Regions from separate parts of the Clostridium sp. 19966 genome, predicted to be linked through region 3. Evidence: a T-box and tRNA genes for the amino acid it is inferred to sense, from the RefSeq annotation. Region 3 holds a T-box; the other regions hold tRNA genes.
What was found. The T-box of region 3 lies ahead of leuS (leucine--tRNA ligase). A T-box ahead of a tRNA ligase gene usually reads a tRNA of that ligase, here a tRNA-Leu.
Positions count from the first base shown of each region.

Region 1: it has a tRNA-Leu gene. The T-box ahead of leuS (leucine--tRNA ligase) is inferred to sense a tRNA for this amino acid. The anticodon was not compared.
Region 2: it has a tRNA-Leu gene. The T-box ahead of leuS (leucine--tRNA ligase) is inferred to sense a tRNA for this amino acid. The anticodon was not compared.

Region 1 covers NZ_JACTOJ010000019.1:69,764-77,252, forward strand. The annotation lists gene IAI10_RS17765 (carbohydrate-binding protein) at 612-1,379, shown strand; gene IAI10_RS17770 (hypothetical protein) at 1,555-1,890, opposite strand; gene IAI10_RS17775 (hypothetical protein) at 2,052-2,363, opposite strand; tRNA gene IAI10_RS17780 (tRNA-Leu) at 2,493-2,572, opposite strand; gene IAI10_RS17785 (transglutaminase domain-containing protein) at 2,651-4,861, opposite strand; gene IAI10_RS17790 (DUF58 domain-containing protein) at 4,863-6,044, opposite strand; gene IAI10_RS17795 (MoxR family ATPase) at 6,046-6,987, opposite strand; gene IAI10_RS17800 (TrkA C-terminal domain-containing protein) at 7,186-7,489, opposite strand, start outside.
Region 2 covers NZ_JACTOJ010000001.1:234,852-242,340, forward strand. The annotation lists gene IAI10_RS01015 (DUF1634 domain-containing protein) at 1-40, shown strand, start outside; gene IAI10_RS01020 (histidine phosphatase family protein) at 86-709, opposite strand; gene polA (DNA polymerase I) at 992-3,619, shown strand; gene coaE (dephospho-CoA kinase) at 3,635-4,234, shown strand; gene IAI10_RS01035 (lytic transglycosylase domain-containing protein) at 4,271-4,840, shown strand; tRNA gene IAI10_RS01040 (tRNA-Leu) at 4,952-5,031, shown strand; RNA gene ssrS (6S RNA) at 5,035-5,222, shown strand; gene IAI10_RS01050 (GNAT family N-acetyltransferase) at 5,403-5,921, shown strand; cyclic di-AMP (ydaO/yuaA leader) riboswitch at 6,046-6,177, shown strand; gene IAI10_RS01055 (C40 family peptidase) at 6,180-6,803, shown strand; gene IAI10_RS01060 (SPOR domain-containing protein) at 7,022-7,489, shown strand, end outside.
Region 3 covers NZ_JACTOJ010000027.1:44,577-52,065, forward strand. The annotation lists gene IAI10_RS20530 (DUF362 domain-containing protein) at 1-478, opposite strand, end outside; gene IAI10_RS20535 (beta-L-arabinofuranosidase domain-containing protein) at 779-2,596, shown strand; gene IAI10_RS20540 (AraC family transcriptional regulator) at 2,782-3,615, opposite strand; T-box leader at 3,709-3,909, shown strand; gene leuS (leucine--tRNA ligase) at 3,957-6,404, shown strand; gene IAI10_RS20550 (HesB-like protein) at 6,478-6,804, shown strand; gene IAI10_RS20555 (GTP pyrophosphokinase family protein) at 6,841-7,489, opposite strand, start outside.

The DNA of each region.
Region 1 (7,489 bases), on a different contig from region 3:
GGGCACAATTAAGCTCAGACACTTAATTATCAAATGCCTAAGCAACATAAAAAAATCAGTACAAAAAAGGCAATCCTTTTTTGTACTGATTTTTGTTGTGAATAACAGGACTTGAACCTGCATGGGCTGCAACTAGAACCTGAAACTAGCGCGTTTTTCCGTACCTTTCTAAGCCAGTAATATCAATGTATCACGCTAGATTAGTCCTTAAATTCCACGTAAGACATTCTTTATATGTATTTTTATTATAGACCCAAAATGAGGTAAATTTCAATACATATTTATCCCGTTTCATTAACGTTAATATATTAAATCCTTATACCCTATTAACTATATAGATATTCGAAGTACATCTGCCTAAATTTCTCCCCGTAATATTTAATTTCCAAATAACAATATTTTTACTTTTAAATCCAGAGGCTTTATTCAACCGATTGCCTAAAAATATATATAAAATTATGCAATCGGTTGAATACACTAGAATACTGAAGTTTTCTATATTTGAATACGTTTATACAAAGCTTATTTAAATAATTTAATTTTGATTTTTACTTTTTTTAGTAATATTATCTTATTAACAGAAATAAATACAAATTTTAGGAGGCATTCTTATGAACAAAACGAAAAAATTTTTAAGTTTCTTTCTATCAATTCTTGTTACTTTCATTCTATTTGGAACTACATTTTCTAAAAATGTCAAAGCCGATACTCTACCAGTACAGTTATACTACGGAAAATACATACAAACCGCTATACTTGACGGTTCTTGTTATGAATATTCTGCCACTGGATATATCGCTGTTCAAAAATCTTCATATTCCAAAAACATTTCTATTCATTATTCAACAGACAACGGTACAAATTGGCAAGACACAAATGCAAACTATGTTAAAGATAATTCTACCGATGGTTATGAAATATGGAGTTTCAATTTGGCTTTAAATGATAATTCATCATTACAATTTGCTATAAAATATGAATCTAACGGTGAAACTTACTGGGATAATAATTACGGAAAAAATTATTATCTTAGTTCAGGCAATACATCTACATTTGGTAAAAGTCAGCTTTATACAACAGTTTACAATGATGGTAATGTTCCAACCGGATCAAATATTATAGGAAGTATTACTCTAAATAACATAGGTAACCCTAAAGTAGTTAAAATTAGATATAGCTATGACAATTGGGCTACATACTTAGAAACTAACGCTAACTATAATTCAACTTCAAATAACAATTCCTTAGACTACTGGGATTTTACTATTCCGTCAAATCCATCATCAAAACAAGTAAAGTTTGCAATATCTTATGAAGTAAACGGAATTGAGTATTGGGATAACAACTTTGGTAATAACTATACTGTAAATTATGTTTAAGTATTCCATTATGCTAATTCACTAAATTGTTTGATATAACTGCTACCACTTAAGGTTACTTACAAATCAACAATTATTTGTATATTCGTCATATTCTTTTAAGCACGAATTTGAGACTTGGAAATGGACAACTTATAAGATACAAAATAGCCTGAGGAAATCCTCGGGCTTATGCTTATTTCTTCTCATTCATATATCCTACAGTTGTTTTTATAAGATTATAAATTTCTCCATCTGTAACAGTAAGTCCAATCTTAGGCAAATCATTTTCTATAAGCTCTATTGCCTTAGCATACTTTCTACCACTAACATTTTCTACAAGCCCTTCTTTAGCTAACTGCTCTACTTCTACAACTGAATCCTTAACTATCTTTTCAAACTTCGTAGTATTATCTGTACCTATAAAATTCTCTACTTCATTTTCTAAATTCTTTATTGTTTCACTATTTTCTAATAGGTGTATTTTTTTCAGTAAATATCCGTTTAAAGCTATTATTATTGAGCTTAGCATACACCCTATAATTTTTTATCATTTCCAAAATCTGCGTCCACCTTAGCTTGTCCTACTGTAAATCCTTTATTGATTAATCTATTCTGAATCCATCTGACTAATTCATTTTTAGAGCCTTTCTGAAGTAATATTTTCGATATAGCTGCATTAGTTCTATTACCTCAAATACCATCTTCAGCCAAGTTATATCCACTAAGGTTACAGGCGTATTGAAAATCCAAAATGACAGTATCGACCTTATGTTTATCCAGTTCTGCTATTTTAGCGTTTAGACTTGCTATAGTATGCTGTCCTGCTAGTCCATCAGCTTGAAGCCAATCATCCTGCTGATACTTATAAACAGCATTTTTAATTTCATCGAATGGAAATTTTTCTCCAGGGAAGGAGGTATTATGTAATGCTCTATGAGGTTCAACTCTGCTTAAATTATATTTTTGCAATAAATATTTAATTAGTTCCATTTTCTTTCTCATTTTTCTTCCTCCAAAATAAAAAATCCCACATAAGACTAGTGAACAAATCACTAAAAGTCTTACGCGGGTTTTTTGAAGGTTTTTAATTTAAATCTAGCGTGTACCCTTGGTATCACTGCATTTAAGAAGTGCGGATAACAGGACTTGAACCTGCATGGTCTCCCACTAGAACCTGAAACTAGCGCGTCTGCCAATTCCGCCATATCCGCATACCTTTTGAATCACAATTCAATATTATAACATATTAAACTGCAATGTCAACTGGTATTCTCCAATATATGGTTTTACTATTTTAGCCTTCTCATGAATACAAATAGCTTTTTAAATAAGTATTGTCTGTTATTTCCACTTTCCTGCTTTAGATATCTCTCAAATTCACTGTAAATGTATTTCTTATCAAGCTCTTCCTTAGGCTTTCCTCCATAGAATTCCTCATATACCGCCTCTATGAGAGGATTTAAAATCAAATAAAGCTGTCTAGGCAGTGTCTTTATAAACTCTTTATCTGTAACATTATAAGGTTTATTGCGTCTATATCTTTTAAGTCTCTTATTTACGTATATATATAGCTTTATTGCAGATTTATCCTTAAGCATCGCTGTTTTTCTCTTATTTTGAATTAAGGATATGAGTAAAATTATCAATATTAAAGCTATAGTTACAGAAGAATATATTACAATTTTTGTATCCAGTTTATGATTTACCACTTTAACCTTTGTAGCTTGAGGATCATTATTTTTAGTAGATGGCGTATTGGTATTTTGAGGATTACTTTGCTGTTGATTCTGCTGAGCTTCTGCAGGAGCCGAATTATTCTCATTTGTATCCTGCTTCATATTCTCTTCTGGTGTAGGTGCTGCATCGCTTATTTCCCATACATTTGGTTTAACCATGTACTCGCACCAAGCATGAGCTTGCGAATTTCTTACTTCATAGATTCCTCTGCTATTGGCATTATCGTCCATTTTAAAGCCTTCTGTAAACCTAGCTGGTATACCTGCGATTCTGTACATTATGGTCATAGCTGTAGCAAAGTGAACGCAGTAACCTTTCTTATCCTCAAAGAGAAAGTAATCAACAAAGTCTTTTCCTTCTGGAACCACTGATGCATTTAATGTATATTTATAGTTCTTAGATAAATAATCTCTTATAGCTTTTATTTTTTCTTCATTTGTATTGCAATTTTTAACTATATCATAAACAAGATCTATTGTCCTTTGGGTTATACTGGAGGGTAATTGCAGATATTTAGAATATTCACTGTTATTATAAGCAACTATAGCTCCCGAAGTAAGCTTAGATAAATCCACATCATAAAAATCCACCGTATATTCATTATTTAATGCTTTTGTGCTAAGAAAAGTTCCTTCATCTTCATTATAAAAAGTTGTTCCTTGATGATCTAATACGCTTACGGGATATTTAGGTACAAATATAGAGGTAGTGATTAATCCGTCAGGTATTATTGTTATTGTCTTTCTTTCGCTGTCATTAAATATATTATTAGGAAGTCCTTTTTGCACATCCAAGGTTTGATAGTGAGGTGATATATTGCTTCCTTTGCTGTATTGCACCTGAGACTTTTTCCAGCTATAACCTGTATATTGATCCTTTACATCTCCTACCAGATAATAGGCTGCATCACTTTCTACATTAAAAGCTACGGAAGTATCAAGCTTAATGGGCCCACCCAATTTTTGCTCAGTACTGCTATAGCCAGAATAATCTAAACCATATCTCTCGGTAAAGGCTTTTGATTTAGAGCTTATAGTCCCACTGTCCCCACTTATGCCCTCAATTATGGAATCGCCGTAATTCATTTTAGTCTTATTAGGAAGAAGTGTAGACATAAAACTTACAGCTAAGCTTAAAAGGATTAAACTTATTATGAACATGTAACTGTTTATATGAATTAAAATTCTTTTTCTTTCAAGATTATTTATGAGCTTCATATGCTTGTTTATTACCATAGTAAAAATTGAAACCGCTATAAAAGGGAATAAGCATTTTATTACTTCATTATAATATTGAAGATACCAAAACATTATAATTTCAAAAGTTAAAAGAAATTGTACTGCACTTTTTGCTCCCACCTCATAGAGGAAGTATAAGCATAAAGTGATTAAAGGCACTATCACAATAAACATGGATTGATAAGCATCAAAATAAGTGAAACCATAACTTTGCATCTGATTATTTATGTAATTTAAGTTTGCTAAAAGCTGATTGTTTTCCCAGGAAATAAATGAATCTTTGTTAGCCAGAATAAATATTGCTGATATAATTAATATGGAAAGTATAATTATAATTTTTGCATAATTATTTTCCACGAAATATCCAAATAAATAGCAAACGAAAACTGTCAGAAAATACAAAACTGAAATATATACATAATTGAAGCCTCTAATGCTATAGCAAGTGCTCATAATGTAGAAGAATACTAATACATTTATATAATTGAGCAATATGTTGGTTATCTTTTCTCTTGAACCCTGCACGTTAATCACACCCTAAACCATCATTTAAAACAGAGCCATTTATCAAGTCATAAATATTAATCATACTTATGTTAAGTCTTTCCAGCTTATTAATGGCTTCCTTATTTTCTGAGTCACTGTAAATTATAGTTATGTTTCTTTTTCGTTCTGTGAGTCCTATTATATAATTCATTGTTTCATTATCAATACGAGATGTAAGTATAGCCATGTTCTTCATATATGGATTCTTGGATATTTCAATCCTCAAAAATTCAGAGAACTGCATATCTCCAATACTTTTGTTTAGTAGAAAAAAATCCATAAGCTCATCAAAGGATTTTGCATCCTTTATTTCCATAGAAGTCGATTTTTCTCCATTTATGAATATGTTTGAAATTACCTTTTTCTTGGAAAGCAAATGAACCATAGAAGCACAAATATCTATAAGCTGTTCCTCTAAAGCTCCAGTTTCGTCTGTTAAGTAATTCTCTTTGTTCATATTTAATAATAAATTGAACTCCTGTCCAGACACTATGTCATGATTTTTTACATACAATTCATTATGTTTTGCAGTAATCTTCCAATTCACTTTTTTTATATTGTCTCCAGACACATATTTTCTGTTGTCCCTTATGGAATAAGTATCTTCTATACCTGTATTTCTTATTTTTAGGTTATTGAATATATTAAAGCCCTTCATCTTGGATATATCAATTCTGTGAATATTAGGATAAACATAGATATTGTTTTCATGAGAATATTTCCTAGTGGTTCTTAGCATGCTGCTTATATCCATGAATTCTATCTTAAAATTACCTACATCGTAAATTCCCCGGATATGAAAAATCATATTATATGCCAATTCCTTATTCTCAAAGGGAGCTAAGCTTATTACGACCTCTTTATCTTTCATATTTGATGCTTTAACTAAAAGATTTTCAAATTTTAGAAAAAATACAGGAAAAAAACTTGTATTAATAAAATCTATTGATAGCTCTATTCTATCTCCAGCTATGAATTTATTTTTTGTATATTTAATTTTAGCTGCTAAATATCTTCTGTTTATAAATATAATCATAATTCCAAGTATGGTAATAATAAAAAGAGCATAAAATACTTTTACGTAAAGTGTACCCCCATCTAAGAAAGCCATGGCTGCCGAAATCAAAAATAATATTATATAAGGAATACTTATTTTTATCATACTATTTCACCTTAGGTACTGGAACGCTTTTTAGTATCTGATCTATTATAGTTTCACTTTTTATATTTCTGGATCTAGCTTCTGAGGATGGAATCAATCTATGAGAAAGCACAAGTACTGCGTTTTCCTTAATGTCTTCCGGAATTACATAGGTTCTTCCCGCTATAAGTGCAGTAGCCTGGCTTACCCTTAATAGTGCCAATGCCGCTCTGGTGCTCATACCCATTACTACCAAGTTATTTTTTCTTGTAGCTTCAGCTATGTCTATTATGTACTCATTTATAGGATCACTTACTATTATCTCTCTAGCCTTTTGCTGAAGCCATAAGATCTGTTCTCCTGAAACTACTGGTTCAATTTCTTGCAAAGGCTGGCTGTTTTTATATATCTGAAGTACCTTTTTTTCTGACTGCTTATCTGGATAACCTATGGATAATTTCATCATAAATCTATCCAATTGAGCTTCTGGAAGATTAAAGGTACCTTCATATTCTATAGGGTTTTGAGTTGCAAATACAAAAAAAGGCTTATCCAATTGGAAGGTATTATTGCCTTCTGAAACCTGATTTTCTTCCATGACCTCTAAAAGCGCCGATTGGGTTTTGGGAGACGTTCTGTTGATTTCATCTGCTAATACAATGTTTGCAAATATAGGACCCTTCTTGAATTGAAATTCCATTTCCCGCTGATTGAATATAGATACACCTATTATATCTGAAGGGAGAAGATCCGGTGTAAATTGAATTCTGCTATAAGATAGGTCTAAAGTTTTAGATATAGCTTTTATCATAGTGGTCTTTCCCACACCAGGCACGTCCTCAATTAGTATATGCCCACCAGCTATTATTCCCTTTAATATATTTAAAATTTCTCTTTTTTTACCTATCATTACCTTATCTACGTTCTCTACTATTTTTTCGATAAATTCTTTTGCCTCAACCATTCTAATAAACTCCTTTTCTTTAGCCTATAAACATAATTTTTTGAATATTCTAAGCTTTACCTATGATTATATCATGATTTTCCAATTTAAGAAAGCACGTATAAATATTTACTTAATTTTTACAATAAAGATTTATAAAAATAAGAGCAGACTTCCAAATAGAACTCTGCTCTTCTCTATATCACAATAATCATTATATTATCCATTTAAAAAGGAATTTACCTTGTCATACACATCTTCTTTGCCTATCACTACTATAGCATCTTCACCAAGGAATTTATAATTAGGCCCAGGAGATATGACTATCTCTTCCTTTCTTCTATAAGCTATTATAGTAGCACGTGTATTTTGCCAAAACTTAACTTCGTTTATTGATTTTCCAATAAACCTAGAGTCACTCTTTACAATTACCTCTACTAATACGAAAGGAGTTATATTCTTAAATCTTCCTACAAACTCTAACACATTGGTAAAGTTTTGCTCTAATTCCTTGTCTAATTCC
Region 2 (7,489 bases), on a different contig from region 3:
TATACTTATAGTAAGTTTTCTATTAGGGAAGGTCGAATAGCAATGAATGAAGGAAGGAAAAATGTAAATTTTCCTTCCTTCACTATTAATTGTAATCTAATTTAAGATGATGAGTATCGTTAATTGTAACGATAACTGGTTTTAACTCATCTGTAAAATATATTTCGCTGATAGAAGTGTTGCCTAAAAATATTTTGTGATACATGCTGATATCCCAATTAAATATTGCTATGAGAGCAGCTTTTATTATTCCTCCATGAGCCACCACAACGATATCCTTGCCTAAGTTTGAATTTACTATATCCATAATTGAAGCTTTTGCTCTTTCGCAAGCCAGCTTTATACTCTTATCTCCCCCGCAAATCGGCCCTTCCACAGTGTCTTTTTTCCACAAAGCAAATTCTTTGGGAAAATTTTGCTCTATCTCGCTGACGGTTAAGCCTTCCCAATCTCCAAAGTTTATTTCTGTTATACCTGGGCATATCAAAGGTTTAATGTCCTTACTTTTAGCAATCGTTTCAGCTGTTTTATAAGCTCTTTTTAATGGACTGGAATATATTGCATCAAATTTATTTATAAGCTGCTGAGCTACATATTCTGCTTGTTTTAATCCAGCTTCATTTAACTCTATATCAGTGCTACCTTGAAATTTTCCGAGTTTATTCCAATCGGTTTCTCCATGTCTTACTAAAAATAATCTTGTAATCATAGTTTGTCTGCTCCTTTTAAAATGAAATAGATATATGAAATTTTTTATGTTTTACATTAAAACCTAAAAAATTAAAAGTCTTTTGTGATAATTAAAGTGTAGCAATATAGCAAAATATCGTCAAGGAAAGAGAAGGATTACAATAGAATTTAATTAAATATTTATTATGATTTGATTCTATAGACTAAAATATAAATAAAGGGTAAAATAATAAATGATTTATGGAATTGCACATACATATAAAATATTGTGCAGCCTCAAATAAATTTTGGAGGAAATAGTATGGAAAGATTAGTTATTTTGGATGGAAATAGTTTATTAAATAGAGCTTTTTACGCATTGCCCCCTCTAACAAATTCAGAAGGCATTTACACTAATGCTGTATTTGGATTTACTAATATGCTTTTAAAGATACAAGATGAAATAAAACCGGATTATATAGTTTCTACATTTGATAGAAAAGCTCCTACCTTTAGGCATAAGGAGTATGATGAATATAAAGCCGGAAGAAAGAAAATGCCGGAGGAGCTTGCACAGCAATTTCCATTGGTTAAGGATATGCTTAAACTATTTGCCATAAATTCCTTTGAGATTGACGGATTTGAGGCAGATGATTTAATTGGAACCTTAGCTAAGTTTGCTGAAAATAAGAGTATAGAGGTTTACATAGTAACCGGAGATAGAGATGCGCTTCAGCTGGCTAGTGAAAATATAAAAGTTGTGATAACTAAAAAAGGAATAACAGAAAAAGAGATTTATGATAGAAAAAGAATGATAGAAGAGTTTGGAGTAACTCCAACTCAGTTTATAGATGTAAAAGGACTTATGGGAGATGCTTCAGACAACATTCCTGGAGTGCCGGGAGTGGGAGAAAAAACTGCTTTTAAATTAATCAAAGAATATGGAAGCATAGAAGAAGTTTATAAGAATATAGATAAAATATCAGGGAAAAAGTTAAAAGAAAATCTTGTGGAAAATATGGAAAGCGCCTTTTTTAGCAAGAAGCTTGCCACAATTGTAGTAGATGCACCGATAGAAATAGATATGGAAGACATAAAATCTAAAGAAGATTATGATGTAGAAGAAATTAAAAAGCTATTTTTTAGGCTACAATTTAAAAGTCTTATTGACAGACTGCCTAAGAAAGAAAATGACAATATAAAAAAAGAAGCTGAAGAAAAAATAGATTTTCAGGAAGTTAGCAGCATTGGCAACCTGGAGGTGGCTATTAATAAGTTAATAAGTAAAAGCATGGTATATATAACGTCTCATATAAATAATGAAACCAATTTTTCCACTCTTGAATTGAAAAATATAGTGCTTTCAACCCAAGAAAACGAAAATTTCGTATTTTACATAGATCAATTGCTAAGTGAAGACTCTGAAAATACCATAAGAAATTTAAAGAAATTATTTGAAAATGGCAGCATTAAAAAAATAGGCTACGACATGAAAAACACCTATACCGCTCTAAGAAAGCATAGCATAGAACTGGAAGGTATAGTTTTTGATGTTAAGATAGCGGCTTATATAATCGATTCTTCTAAAGGGGAATATGAACTTATAAATATAATAAGAGATTATTTGCGGACAGATGTTTTAGGAGAAGGTGTAGCTTTAGAAGTTAAAGAGAACTCTATGCTGGGACTTCTGTATGAAAAGCTTAATGAAAGCATTAAAGAATTTGGTATGGAAAAGCTTTATTATGAAGTAGAGCTTCCTTTGAGCAGGGTACTGGCTAGCATGGAGGAAATTGGCTTTAAAGTTAATGCAGAAAAGTTAGAGGAACTTAAAAGTAAATTCACTTCGGAAATAGGCAAAGTTCAAGAAGAGATATATGCTATTTCGGAGGAGAATTTTAATATTAATTCACCAAAACAGTTGGGAAAAATTTTGTTTGAAAAGCTTGATTTACCTGTAATCAAAAAAACAAAGACAGGGTACTCTACAAACGCAGAAGTTTTAGAGGAATTATCTGATAAACATCCTATAATAGAAAAAATAATATATTATAGACAGCTTACTAAGCTTTATTCTACATATATAGAAGGCTTAAAAGCTGTTATGGATGAAAAAAGCAGAATTCATTCAAACTTTAATCAGACTGTTACTACTACAGGGAGGCTTTCCAGCACGGAACCTAATCTTCAAAATATACCAGTAAAATATCAAATGGGGAAAGAGATAAGAAAGGTTTTCGAAGCAGATAGCGCTGAATGTGACATACTTTCAGCAGACTACTCTCAAATTGAATTAAGAGTTCTTGCACATGCTGCCAAGGATGAGAATTTAATATCTGCCTTTAAGCATCATAGTGATATCCATACTAAAACAGCCTCTGAAGTGTTTAAAGTGCCTATAGAAGAGGTTACGCAAACTATGAGAAGCAGGGCGAAAGCGGTTAACTTCGGAATAGTTTATGGAATAAGCGATTTTAGCTTGGCTAAAGATTTAAAAATACCTAAAAAAGAAGCTAAGCAGTATATGGATACATATTTTGAAAGATATCCCTTAGTTAAAAAATATCTTGAAGATACAATAAAAAGTGCTGAAAAAGACAGTTTTGTAAAAACAATAATGAATAGAAGAAGATATGTTCCAGAAGTGAATGCTTCAAATAAAATAACTAAAGCACTAGGAGATAGGCTGGCTATGAATGCGCCAATTCAAGGAAGTGCGGCAGATATAATTAAATTAGCTATGGTAAATGTTTATAATAAATTTAAAGAGAATAAACTTAAATCTACATTGATTTTACAAGTTCACGATGAACTTATAGTGAATTTATGGAAAGATGAAGAAGAAATAGTTAAGAAGATAGTAAAAGAAGAGATGGAGAATGTTATTGAATTTTCCGTACCTCTTGAAGTGGATATAAATGTGGGTCATACCTGGTATGACGCCAAATAAAAGAAGGGTGAGAGAGTGTTTAAAGTAGGATTAACTGGGGGTATTGGTTCAGGCAAAAGTACAGTATCAAAAATGCTCATGGAAAAAGGCATGACTATTATAGATGCTGATTTTATAGCTAGAGATGTGCTGGATAAATATCCCGATTTAAAAGAAGCTATAAAAAAAATTTTTGGTGATCATTTTTTTGATTACTATGGAAATCTTAAAAGAAAATATTTAGGTGATTATGTTTTTAAATATCCATCAGAAAGAAAAAAACTAGAAAATATTTTAATACCCGCTATAAAAAAAGAAATAAATGAATATTTTAAAGCCTATGAAGAGAAAGGTGTAGGAGTATGCATCCTAGATGCACCTACACTGATAGAAAATGGACTTCATGAAGAGATGGATATGAATATATTAGTGTGGGTAGATAAAAATAAGCAGATTGAAAGAATAAAACAAAGAGATAATATGGATAAAGAGAGTATAATTAATAGAATAAACTCTCAAATGAGCTTAGACAGCAAAAAGGAATTGGTTAACTTTATAGTCGATAATAGCAAAAGTATAGAAAGTACAAGGCTTCAAGTTGATGAAATATTAAGTATATTAAATGTTTATAAATAATATAGGCTTTTTAATAGTATGAAATTGAGGTAATGTATGAATAGAAATAGAAGATTGCTCGCACTTGCAGTATTGCTTATTACGCTTATGGTTGGTTTGGTTTCATTAGCAAAATATGCAGTGAAGCGAGCATACCCATTAGAACATGAAGAAATAATAAAAGAGTTCTCTAAAGAATATAATATAGATCCCTATTTGGTTGCTGCCCTTATAAGAGCTGAAAGCAATTATGATAAGAATGCTATATCGCATAAATCTGCCAATGGACTTATGCAGATAACAGGTGAAACTTCTCAGTGGATTGCTGATCAAATGAAGATTAGTAATTTTCAGCAATCTATGCTTTACGATCCGGAAGTAAATATAAAGATGGGATGCTGGTATTTAAATAACTTAAGAAAAGAATTTGGAAGCGATGAATTAATGCTGGCTGCTTACAACGCTGGAAGAGGTAATGTGGAGCAGTGGCTTAAAAATGAAAAGTATTCTAAGGATGGTAAAACCTTGACCAATATTCCGTTTAAAGAAACGGATCAATATATTAAAAAAATTAAAACTAATTACAATATATATAAATTTATTTATGGAAAGCAGCTTTCAAATTAGAAAATGTATACAATATTTGAGAAAATATCATATATAATCTTGAAAAAAAGTGCTTGCAAAATGTATAGAAGGGTATTATAATCTATACTTGTAACAAACGAAATACCCTATGCGGGGATGGCGGAATCGGCAGACGCGTACGTTTGAGGTGCGTATGGGAGACCATGCGGGTTCAAGTCCCGCTCTCCGCATCATAATTTCTGGAATATGCGTTAAGCTCTTATTTTGAACCTACATCACAATTGCGGGAGTTCGATATTTTGATGTGTATATGTACTGCTTATGAGACCTTTTAGGCATTGCTGAGATAGAAGCGTCAGTGAGGGCACCCACCTATCGACAGATAGGGGTCAAAATAGAGTACCGGTATTTTGGATTTTAAAACGATATTTAGAGAGAGATCGAGAGATCTCTCTTTTTCGTTTTGCTATATTTTAAATCAGTGTTGATTTTTATACTGATTTAAAGCATTTCTTTGAAACAAAATTTTCCTAGAAAAGGATTTTTAATATCAGTGTAGAATTATACTATTGAATTAAGTATATAGAAAAGAGGTGGTGTGATGTTAGATATGGAGTTGTATTTTGATGATATATCCATATCCAGTGTTAATAACCGAGATATAGATAACCTAGAAATTTGGATGAGAGAGCAAATTGATGAAAGCTTTAAAAATAGTTGGATGAACATTGATGAGATAAGAGAAAGATTTGTAGAATACTATATAAGCGAAAATGAAATTTTTCTTAAAATATTAAGAGAAAATAAAATATTGGGAATATTTAAAGGTAGGGCTGAATTTAATCCTAATGGAGAACTTGTTATTTGGTGCTACATAATAGATAGGCAATACAGGAATAAAGGCATTGGAAGTAAAGTGCTTGGGGAAATAATAAAATATCTGTATTCCAGTCTGGGAATAAAAAATTGCCTAGCTGGAGTTGTGGACGGAAGCAGAGAGGCTTTTAATTTTTGGAATAAGAATGAATTTATGTTTTCAAGAGTATCTAAAAATTTCTTTGAAGACGGTAATATAAAAAAGGATATGATTATTTTGAAAAGAAATGAAATTTTAGGGTAATTTTTTATTTGAAAATTACATATCTATTATTATACGTTAAAAATATTTATAAGTTCATAAAAAAGTAAAAAAATACATAATATGATTAGCTTTTTTATTGACTTTGCAAAGCATAAAAATTATAATTTTACTTGTGCCGAATCTATATTAGTACGGAGGAACCACAAATAGGGGTTAATCTGATAATTTATTATCAGTAGGGAATCTTCTCCACCGAACCCGACAGCTAACTCCGGAGGCAGTGAGGAGTGATTATAAATGTCAAAGATTAGAACTTTTCTTTTGGCTGCTTTGTTTTTTATTATTGTTATATGTATATGTTTACAATTACAAAGCTATAATGTAAAAGCAGATGCAGCAATCAGTAAAATTCAAGGAGTCTCTCTTAGGTCAGCTACCATAGGAATTAATAAAAGTATTGTTGTTTCGGATAAGAAGGAAGTTACAGAAGTCAATAATTCTGATAATAAAGACAATGTAACTTACTCAAGAGGCGAGACAAGCAATGCGCAGGGTAGTTCCGTGAAATTATTGCAGTATGCATATAGTTTTATAGGAACTCCTTATGTATATGGAGCATCAGGAAGCAAGGCATTTGATTGTTCAGGATTTACTTCTTATGTATATCGTTCACTAGGAATTGAATTACCTCACAGTGCTGCTGGACAAGCATCCTTTGGTAAGAATGTTTCGAAAGGAAGCTTAGCGCCAGGAGATTTAATATTCTTTGCACAAGGCGGAGGAATATCACATGTGGGCATTTATATTGGAGAAGGACAATTTATACATGCATCCTCAGGAAGTCATAAGGTTACAATAAGTGATCTTAGTGAAGATTATTATGTAAGATATTATGCAGGTGCCAGAAGGCTTCTAAATTAATTAGATATTTAAAATAGCTATTATTGAACTTATATCCGGCTTTTTATAGTCGGTTTTTTCTTTTTGACTCTGTTTTAAATAAGTGTTAATTTTACACTTATTTAAAACTTCATTCGGTGAGTAAGTCTCTGTTTTAATCAGCACCTTATTGTTCTAAAATATGTTAACTTAAAATAAATATTTATTATAGGTACTTATTTTGAGTGAGGGGTGATAAAATGAAATACACAAGATATGATTTTAGAAAGAAGAAAGACGATAGAATGGTTGTTCTTATAATGATAGTAAGTATGCTTCTAGCTGCTGTGGTAATAGCAACGATTCTGTCAAGTATATTCTTTAAAAATGGGACGGGAGATGCGGCTAAAGGAAATGATTCTAATAAAAATAATGCAGAATTAGGAAGGTATACTTTTGTTGTGCTTCAGGGGGGGCTTTTTCAGGTAAAAGATTATGCATCAGCTTTAAAAACTAAACTTTCGGATGACAATAATCCATTCATTGTGGAGGATAATGGCAAGTATAGAGTTTTGGTAGGAATATATAAGAAAGAAGATGCAGATAAAGTCTCGCAGAATTTGAGCAGCAAGCAGCTCACTCCATCTAAAATGACCTTTAATATTAACGTAAAGGATGATTCGGTAAAAATGATGGGGGAGATTATAGACGCGCATGTGAAAATAATT
Region 3 (7,489 bases):
TAAGCACTCCGCCAAATCCCGCCATAGCATGCCCTTTAAAATGTGCTAAATTAATTACGAAATCATAATTTGCTAAATGCGAGCCAACCAAATCTTCTTTAAGATGTTTTCCATTAGTCACAGGAATACTCATAGAACCATCTGCATCCATAATATCAACAGGGGCAATGGCTGTGAATCCATGCTTTTCTACTGCATGACGATGAGATATAGTATCTGCTCGTCCTCCACCATATGCAGTATTACATTCTACAATCGTTCCATTAACTAGCTGAACTAGCGGTGCAATTAATTTTGGTGACAAAAAATGATGTCCTCCTGGTTCGCCGCTAGATATCTTTACTGCCACTCTTCCTGTTGCTTTATGTGCTAGAGCTTCATAAATTGCAATTAAACCTTCTGGACTTATATCTGTGGTCATATAAACTACAGCTTTGCTTTTATTATCACTGTTTTTCTTACTTGTTATTAACTCCATAGCAATCCTCCCCTTTTTCTATCCTTATTTTATTTCCTTGATTTTCATAAAATTATTTTTCAATTTCTATTTTCAAAGGTAATGATACTCCTTTGAGTTAACTCCAAGTCAATAACTTTTTATATTTCTATCTAGGATGAAAGCATTTTAAATTATATAAAGATTTATTCTGTCTTTTTTAAATACATCTATATTTTCCACCTATTATATGTCTTTATCTACCGACATTATTTAATTGTTTAATTAAAATAGACTTGTAAGGAACTTTCAGAAAACTAGGATAATTATGAGGTGAAAAATATGTTAAAACCAATTGATCAAAAAAACGTAAAGCTTTTACCAAGTATCTTCAAAGAAAGATATGAATTGAACCGCAAATATCTCTTGAGCTTGAAAAATAATAGCTTACTTCAGAACTTTTATTTAGAAGCAGGAATCATATTGCCTGGACTTCAAGTGTTGCATAATCCAGATACCGATGATATATTTTGGGGCTGGGATGCTCCAACCTGTCAGCTGAGAGGTCATTTTTTAGGACATTGGCTATCAGCTGCTGCTTCCGTATTTGTTATCGATGATGATTATGAAATGAAAGCAAAGCTTGATAAAATAATTGATGAGCTGAAAATGTGCCAGGAATTAAACGGTGGTGAATGGGTTGGTTCCATACCTGAAAAGTACTTTAATAAGCTAGAACATTCTCAACATGTGTGGTCACCACAATATGTAATGCATAAAACGCTTATGGGTCTAACCCACTCCTATATAATAGCAGGAAATGAAAAAGCATTATCAATTATTGACAAACTAAGTGATTGGTATATTCAATGGACCGATGATATGCAAAAAAAGAATCCACATGCTATCTATAGTGGTGAAGAATCTGGTATGTTAGAGATATGGATCACCCTTTATGAGGTAACAGGTAAAGAAAAATATCTTGAACTTGCAAAAAGATATAGCAATCCAAGAATTTTCCGTGATTTAGAGGCTGGACGCGATACCTTAACTAATTGCCATGTGAATGTCAGCATACCTTGGGCGCATGGAGCTGCAAAGCTTTATGAGGTGACAGGCAATGAAAAATGGAGAAAAATTACGGAAGCGTTTTGGAAGAACGCCGTGACAGACCGTGGATATTACTGTACTGGTGGTCAAGGTGCCGGTAAATATTGGACGCATCCTTTCAAGCTTGGTCATTTTCTAAGCGAAACTACTCAAGAATTTTGTACCGTATATAATATGATAAGATTAGCTTCCTATCTCTACAAGTGGACAGGAGATACCTCTTATGCCGATTACATTGAACTTAACTTATATAACGGCGTACTTGCTCAACAAAACATGGAAACTGGAATGCCAACATATTTTCTTCCATTAAAATCTGGAGCCACTAAAAAATGGGGAAGTGCAACTAGGGATTTCTGGTGCTGCTATGGAACTATGGTGCAGGCTCAAGCTATGTATAACTCACTGATTTACCTTGAAGATAAGGATAGACTTATCGTAAGCCAATATATACCTTCGGAAACAAACTGGGACTATAACAATACCAATATCAATATTGCACAAACCATAGATATGAAATCATATAATGCCCTTGCTCTCTTCGATGAAAGAGATGAAAGTCAGATGTCTAGATGGTTGCTTAAATTCAAGGTTAGTGCGGAAAGAAATGAAAAATGCACTCTTTCTTTCAGAGTACCTAAGTGGGTTAAAGAAAAACCTACATTGACTATTAATGGCAAAACAATTGATGATTTACAAATAGAAGCTGGGTATATTAATATTCATAGAGAATGGTCAACAGATGAAATAAAAATATACTTTCCATGCAAAATAGAAGCAAGTCCGCTGCCAGATATGCCTGACACATATGCGTTCATGGAAGGCCCCATCGTTTTGGCAGGTATATGCGATGGAGAAAGAAAACTATATGGTGATATTAATAAGCCTTATGAATTCCTAACCCCACAATATGAACATACTTACAGAATATTGCCATGGAAGCAAGGCTGTTATAAAACTTTTAACCAGGAACAAACCATCAAATTCATGCCTTTATATGAAGTTACGAATCAAAAATATACTGTTTACTTTAATGTATCTGCAAAATAATTAAATAAATTGCCCATCTTTATCTATATATCATAATCACAGAGAAATGATATGAACAGAATAAGATGGGCAATAAAATTACAAAGTATAATTCTATATATGTAGACATTAGTAAAGGCGCAGCAAATCATATAATTCTTAATTTATCATTTTTCTAGTAAATGCTTTCTTATACTGTGAAGGTGTTATTCTATTCCCTCAATTTTCTTAAATAGCTTCATAAAATATTTTTCATCCGAAAAGCCGCATGAATAGGCAACTTCTTTAATCGATATGTCATAATTCATCATAAGTGACTTAGAACTATCGATTCTTGTTTTATTAATAAAATATTTGAAAGAATGATTTGTAGTTTTCTTTAATAATGATGATAAATAATCTGGATTATAACCAAATTCGTTGGCTATGTCAGTTAGAGTGATTTCTTTATAGTAATTTGCTTTAATCCAATCTATGATTCTAGCTATATTATAAGGTATAGAATTGCTGCTTTTATGCTGCATTTCAATAAATTCCTGAGATATCTCCATTGCCAAGAAACTAAGTGCATAGTCTAAAATCTGATTTGAATAAATCATTTCCTGTCTTGATAAATCTAGAAGTTGATTTAATAATAATGGAGCTCTTTGTGTAAATGAAACTTCTCCCTTCTCTGGCATGATATAAATATTTTTTGTTGAATCTTCTTCCCTTTGTTTCAACATTTCAACTGCAAAGGTTTCCTCTGTCATTACAGTAACTTGTTCATTTATCAAAAAGTGAACCCAAAGATAAGATAATTTTCCTTCAGATGGCCTGTATCCAAAGTGTTCTTCATTTGCTTTTAAAAATATGTATTGATTGGGGCCAACTTGGAAATTAACACCCTCTTGTGAAATATATAGAGTTCCTTCCTTAACCATAATCAATACATTCATATCAAAGCAGCGTTTATGATGCAGAAAATTATTCTTACTTATCAAGTTTCCACACCAAACATATTTTAGTGAGCAAGAAGCATCTGATAGAAAATATCTCATCTACGTATATACCACCTTTATTATTATTTGTAATAATTGGCATTCAAAGCTTGACGTCAGCTCTATTATATCTTATAATATATTAAAATTCTATATTTTGCGTTGAAATGGAGTAGTAATGTAAATATAGCTTAAGAGAGCTGCTGGTTGCTGTGAAGCAGTGCTAATATGACATGAACTCGCCATGGAGCTTGTTTGGCATTAGTCAAGCACGGTATTAACCGATACAATTTCAAGCGAGGCTTTATTTAAAGCCTAATTAGAGTGGTACCACGGATGTCCTTCGTCTCTTTCTTAGACGAAGGGCTTTTTTATTTTATATAAGCAAGGAGGAAAAAAATATGGCAAAATACAATACAAAAATTGATGAAAAATGGCAAAAAAAATGGGAGGAAACTTCTCTTTATAAATTTGACGAAAACAAACCTGGCAAAAAACTATATGTATTAGAAATGTTCTCCTATCCTTCCGGCGCTAAGCTTCATGCAGGACACTGGTTCAACTATGGTCCTACAGATTCTTGGGCTAGAATGAAAAGGATGCAGGGCTTCAATGTATTCCAGCCTATGGGTTTTGACGCTTTTGGGCTTCCTGCAGAAAACTATGCTATAAAAACAGGAATTCATCCTAAGGATTCTACTTTGAAAAATATAGAAACTATGGAACAGCAGCTAAAGTCCATGGGTGCTATGTTTAACTGGGAGCATGAGGTTATAACCTGTATGCCTGATTATTATAAATGGACTCAATGGCTTTTCTTAAAGCTTTACGAAAAAGGATTGGCTTACAGAAAGAATGCTCCTGTAAATTGGTGCCCTAGCTGTAACACTGTTCTTGCTAACGAGCAGGTTTTAGATGGAGCCTGCGAGAGATGCGGAACAGAAGTTACAAAGAAAGACCTTACTCAATGGTTCTTCAAGATTACAGATTACGCAGATGAGCTTATAGAAAAGTTAGATGAATTAGATTGGCCTGAAAAAACAAAAACTATGCAAAAGCATTGGATTGGAAAATCTATTGGCTCGCAGGTAACTTTCAAAGTTGCTGATTCTTCACTTTCCTTTGATGTATTCACTACAAGAGTTGATACCTTATTTGGTGTAAGCTATGTGGTTCTTGCTCCAGAAAACCCACTAGTAAATGATTTAACTACTGAGGCGTTTAAGGAAGCGGTAGAAAAATATAAGAATGAGGCAAAGAAACAGAGCGATATTGAAAGGCAATCATTGACAAGGGAGAAAACCGGTGTATTTTCAGGTTCCTATGCTATAAATCCTATAAATGGCCAAAAGGTTCCTATATGGATTGGAGATTATGTTCTAGCTACCTATGGAACAGGTGCAGTAATGGCAGTTCCAGCTCATGATGAAAGAGACTATGCCTTTGCTAAAAAATATGATTTACCTATTGAAAAGGTAGTTGATGGAGGCAGTGAAGAATTATTCACGGAAGATGGAGTGCTTGTAAACAGCGGTGATTTCACAGGGTTTACCTCTGCTGAAGCTAGAGAAGCCATAGTTGAAAAGCTTACTTCACTTGATCTTGGATCTAAGAAAGTAAATTATAGATTAAGAGACTGGTTAGTATCAAGACAGAGATATTGGGGCGCTCCTATACCTGTAGTTCACTGTGAAAAATGCGGTATAGTGCCAATACCTGAAAGTGAATTGCCTGTAACTCTTCCTTACAATGTAGAATTTACACCAGATGGAAAATCACCTCTTGCAAAGAGCGAGGAATTCATGCATACTACTTGCCCTCACTGTGGAGGTCCAGCTTTGAGAGATCCTGATACCCTAGATACATTTGTATGTTCTTCCTGGTATTATTTAAGGTATGTGGATAATAATAATAGCGATATACCTTTTGACTCAGAGAAAGTTAACAAGATGCTGCCTGTAGACAAATATGTAGGTGGCCCGGAGCACGCATGTATGCATTTATTATATGCAAGATTTATCACAAAAGCTCTAAGAGATATGGGATATGTTAATTTTGACGAGCCTTTTAAATCTCTTACACACCAAGGACTTATATTAGGACCTGACGGACTTAAGATGAGTAAATCAAAGGGAAATACTATATCTCCTGATGATTATATCAAACAATATGGTGCAGATGTATTCAGACTTTATTTGATGTTTGGTTTTGCTTATTCTGAGGGCGGAGCTTGGAGCGATGATGGTATAAAATCTATAGCTAGATTTGTTGATAGAGTTGAAAGAACCATGGATAGCTGCATAGAAATAATTAACTCTGTGGAAAGCAGCAATCAAATTGGAAAAGCAGAAAAAGAACTGAATTTTTGGAGACATACAGCTATAAAGGGCGTAACTGAGGATTCAGAAAAAATGCAATTCAATACAGCCATAGCTAGAATAATGGAATATACTAATGCTTTTTCAAAATATTTAGCAGAGGAAAAAAAGAATGCTGATTTTCTAAAAGGATGTACAGAAGACTATATAAAGCTTCTAGCACCTTTTGCTCCACATTTTGCAGAAGAAAATTGGAGTTTAATAAATCCTTCAAAGGATGATAATTACTCTGTTTTCGACACTACTTGGCCAGTTTTTGATCCTTCAGCTCTTATAAAGGATGAAGTTGAAATAGCAGTACAGATAAACGGGAAAATAAAGGCTAAGGTGATGATTGGAACTGATATGACTGAAGATGAAATAAAAGAGACAGCTTTAGAGACTCCAGAGGTTAAAGCTCTTACTGAAGGAAAAACAGTAGCCAAAGTAATTGTTATAAAGGGAAGACTTGTCAATATAGTTGTAAAATAAATCCTTGCTTTTTAAAAGAAAATAGGCTATTATATTGATAATACTTTTCAATTAATATAGGTGGGTGATGAAAATGGAAAAAGTTACTATAAGTCAAGATGCATATACTGAATTTAAGTCATTTTTAGATGAAAATAATATAGATAAATACAGCATTAGAATTAACTATGCAGGCTCTAGCTGCAGCGGTCCTGTTTTTAATATATCTGTTGATGATTCTAAGGAAAATGATATAGTAGAAAAGCATGAAGAGGTTTCTTTCTTAGTGCAATCAGATTTAGTAGATGAATTTGGTGGCTTCATTATTCTTTCAAGCGAAGAAAATGAAGGCAGAGGCCTTTCTCTTAGACCTCTTATTGCACCAGAAGGCGGCTGTGCTTCTTGCCAGGGCTGTCACTAAAACAGAGGCAAAAAAAGCGGCAAATAGCCGCTTTTTTTAATCCTTATATTTATCTATAGCCTTTGAGGTTAATTCTCTCAGATTATTGAGCTCCGATACCTCTCCTTCTTCAATGAGCTTATTAAGAATATTTTGATATCTTATAGATTCACTAAATTTACCCATAGAAGAAAGCATCAATATATTATTCATAACGTCAGAGATTAAATCTGACTTAACTTCAAAAAGCTTTTGAGCATCCTTTATTTCATCCTTTATCTCAAGCATTTTTTCATCTAATTGAAAGGCTGCATCTGCTGCAAATTTTAGTTTGTCCTTAACATCTTGAGGAATATTCTGCTTATATTTATAATTTAAGGAGTGTTCTATAGTAGCCCAAAAATTCATAGCTAAAGTTCTTATTTGAAGTTCTGCTAATATTTCTTTAGGGCCTTCCGCCATATTTAGCGGATACTTTATTATCATGTGATAGCTTCTATATCCGCTTAATTTAACATTTGCTACATAATCTTTTTCATACAAAACCTGCATGTCTTTTCTTTCTCGTATAATCTCTACCACTCTTGTTATATCATCAACAAATTGACACATGATTCTTATGCCTGCTATATCTTCCATCTCATACTGAATCCTGTCCATTGGTATATTAAACTTATTTGCTTTTTCTAATATGGAGGATATCTCC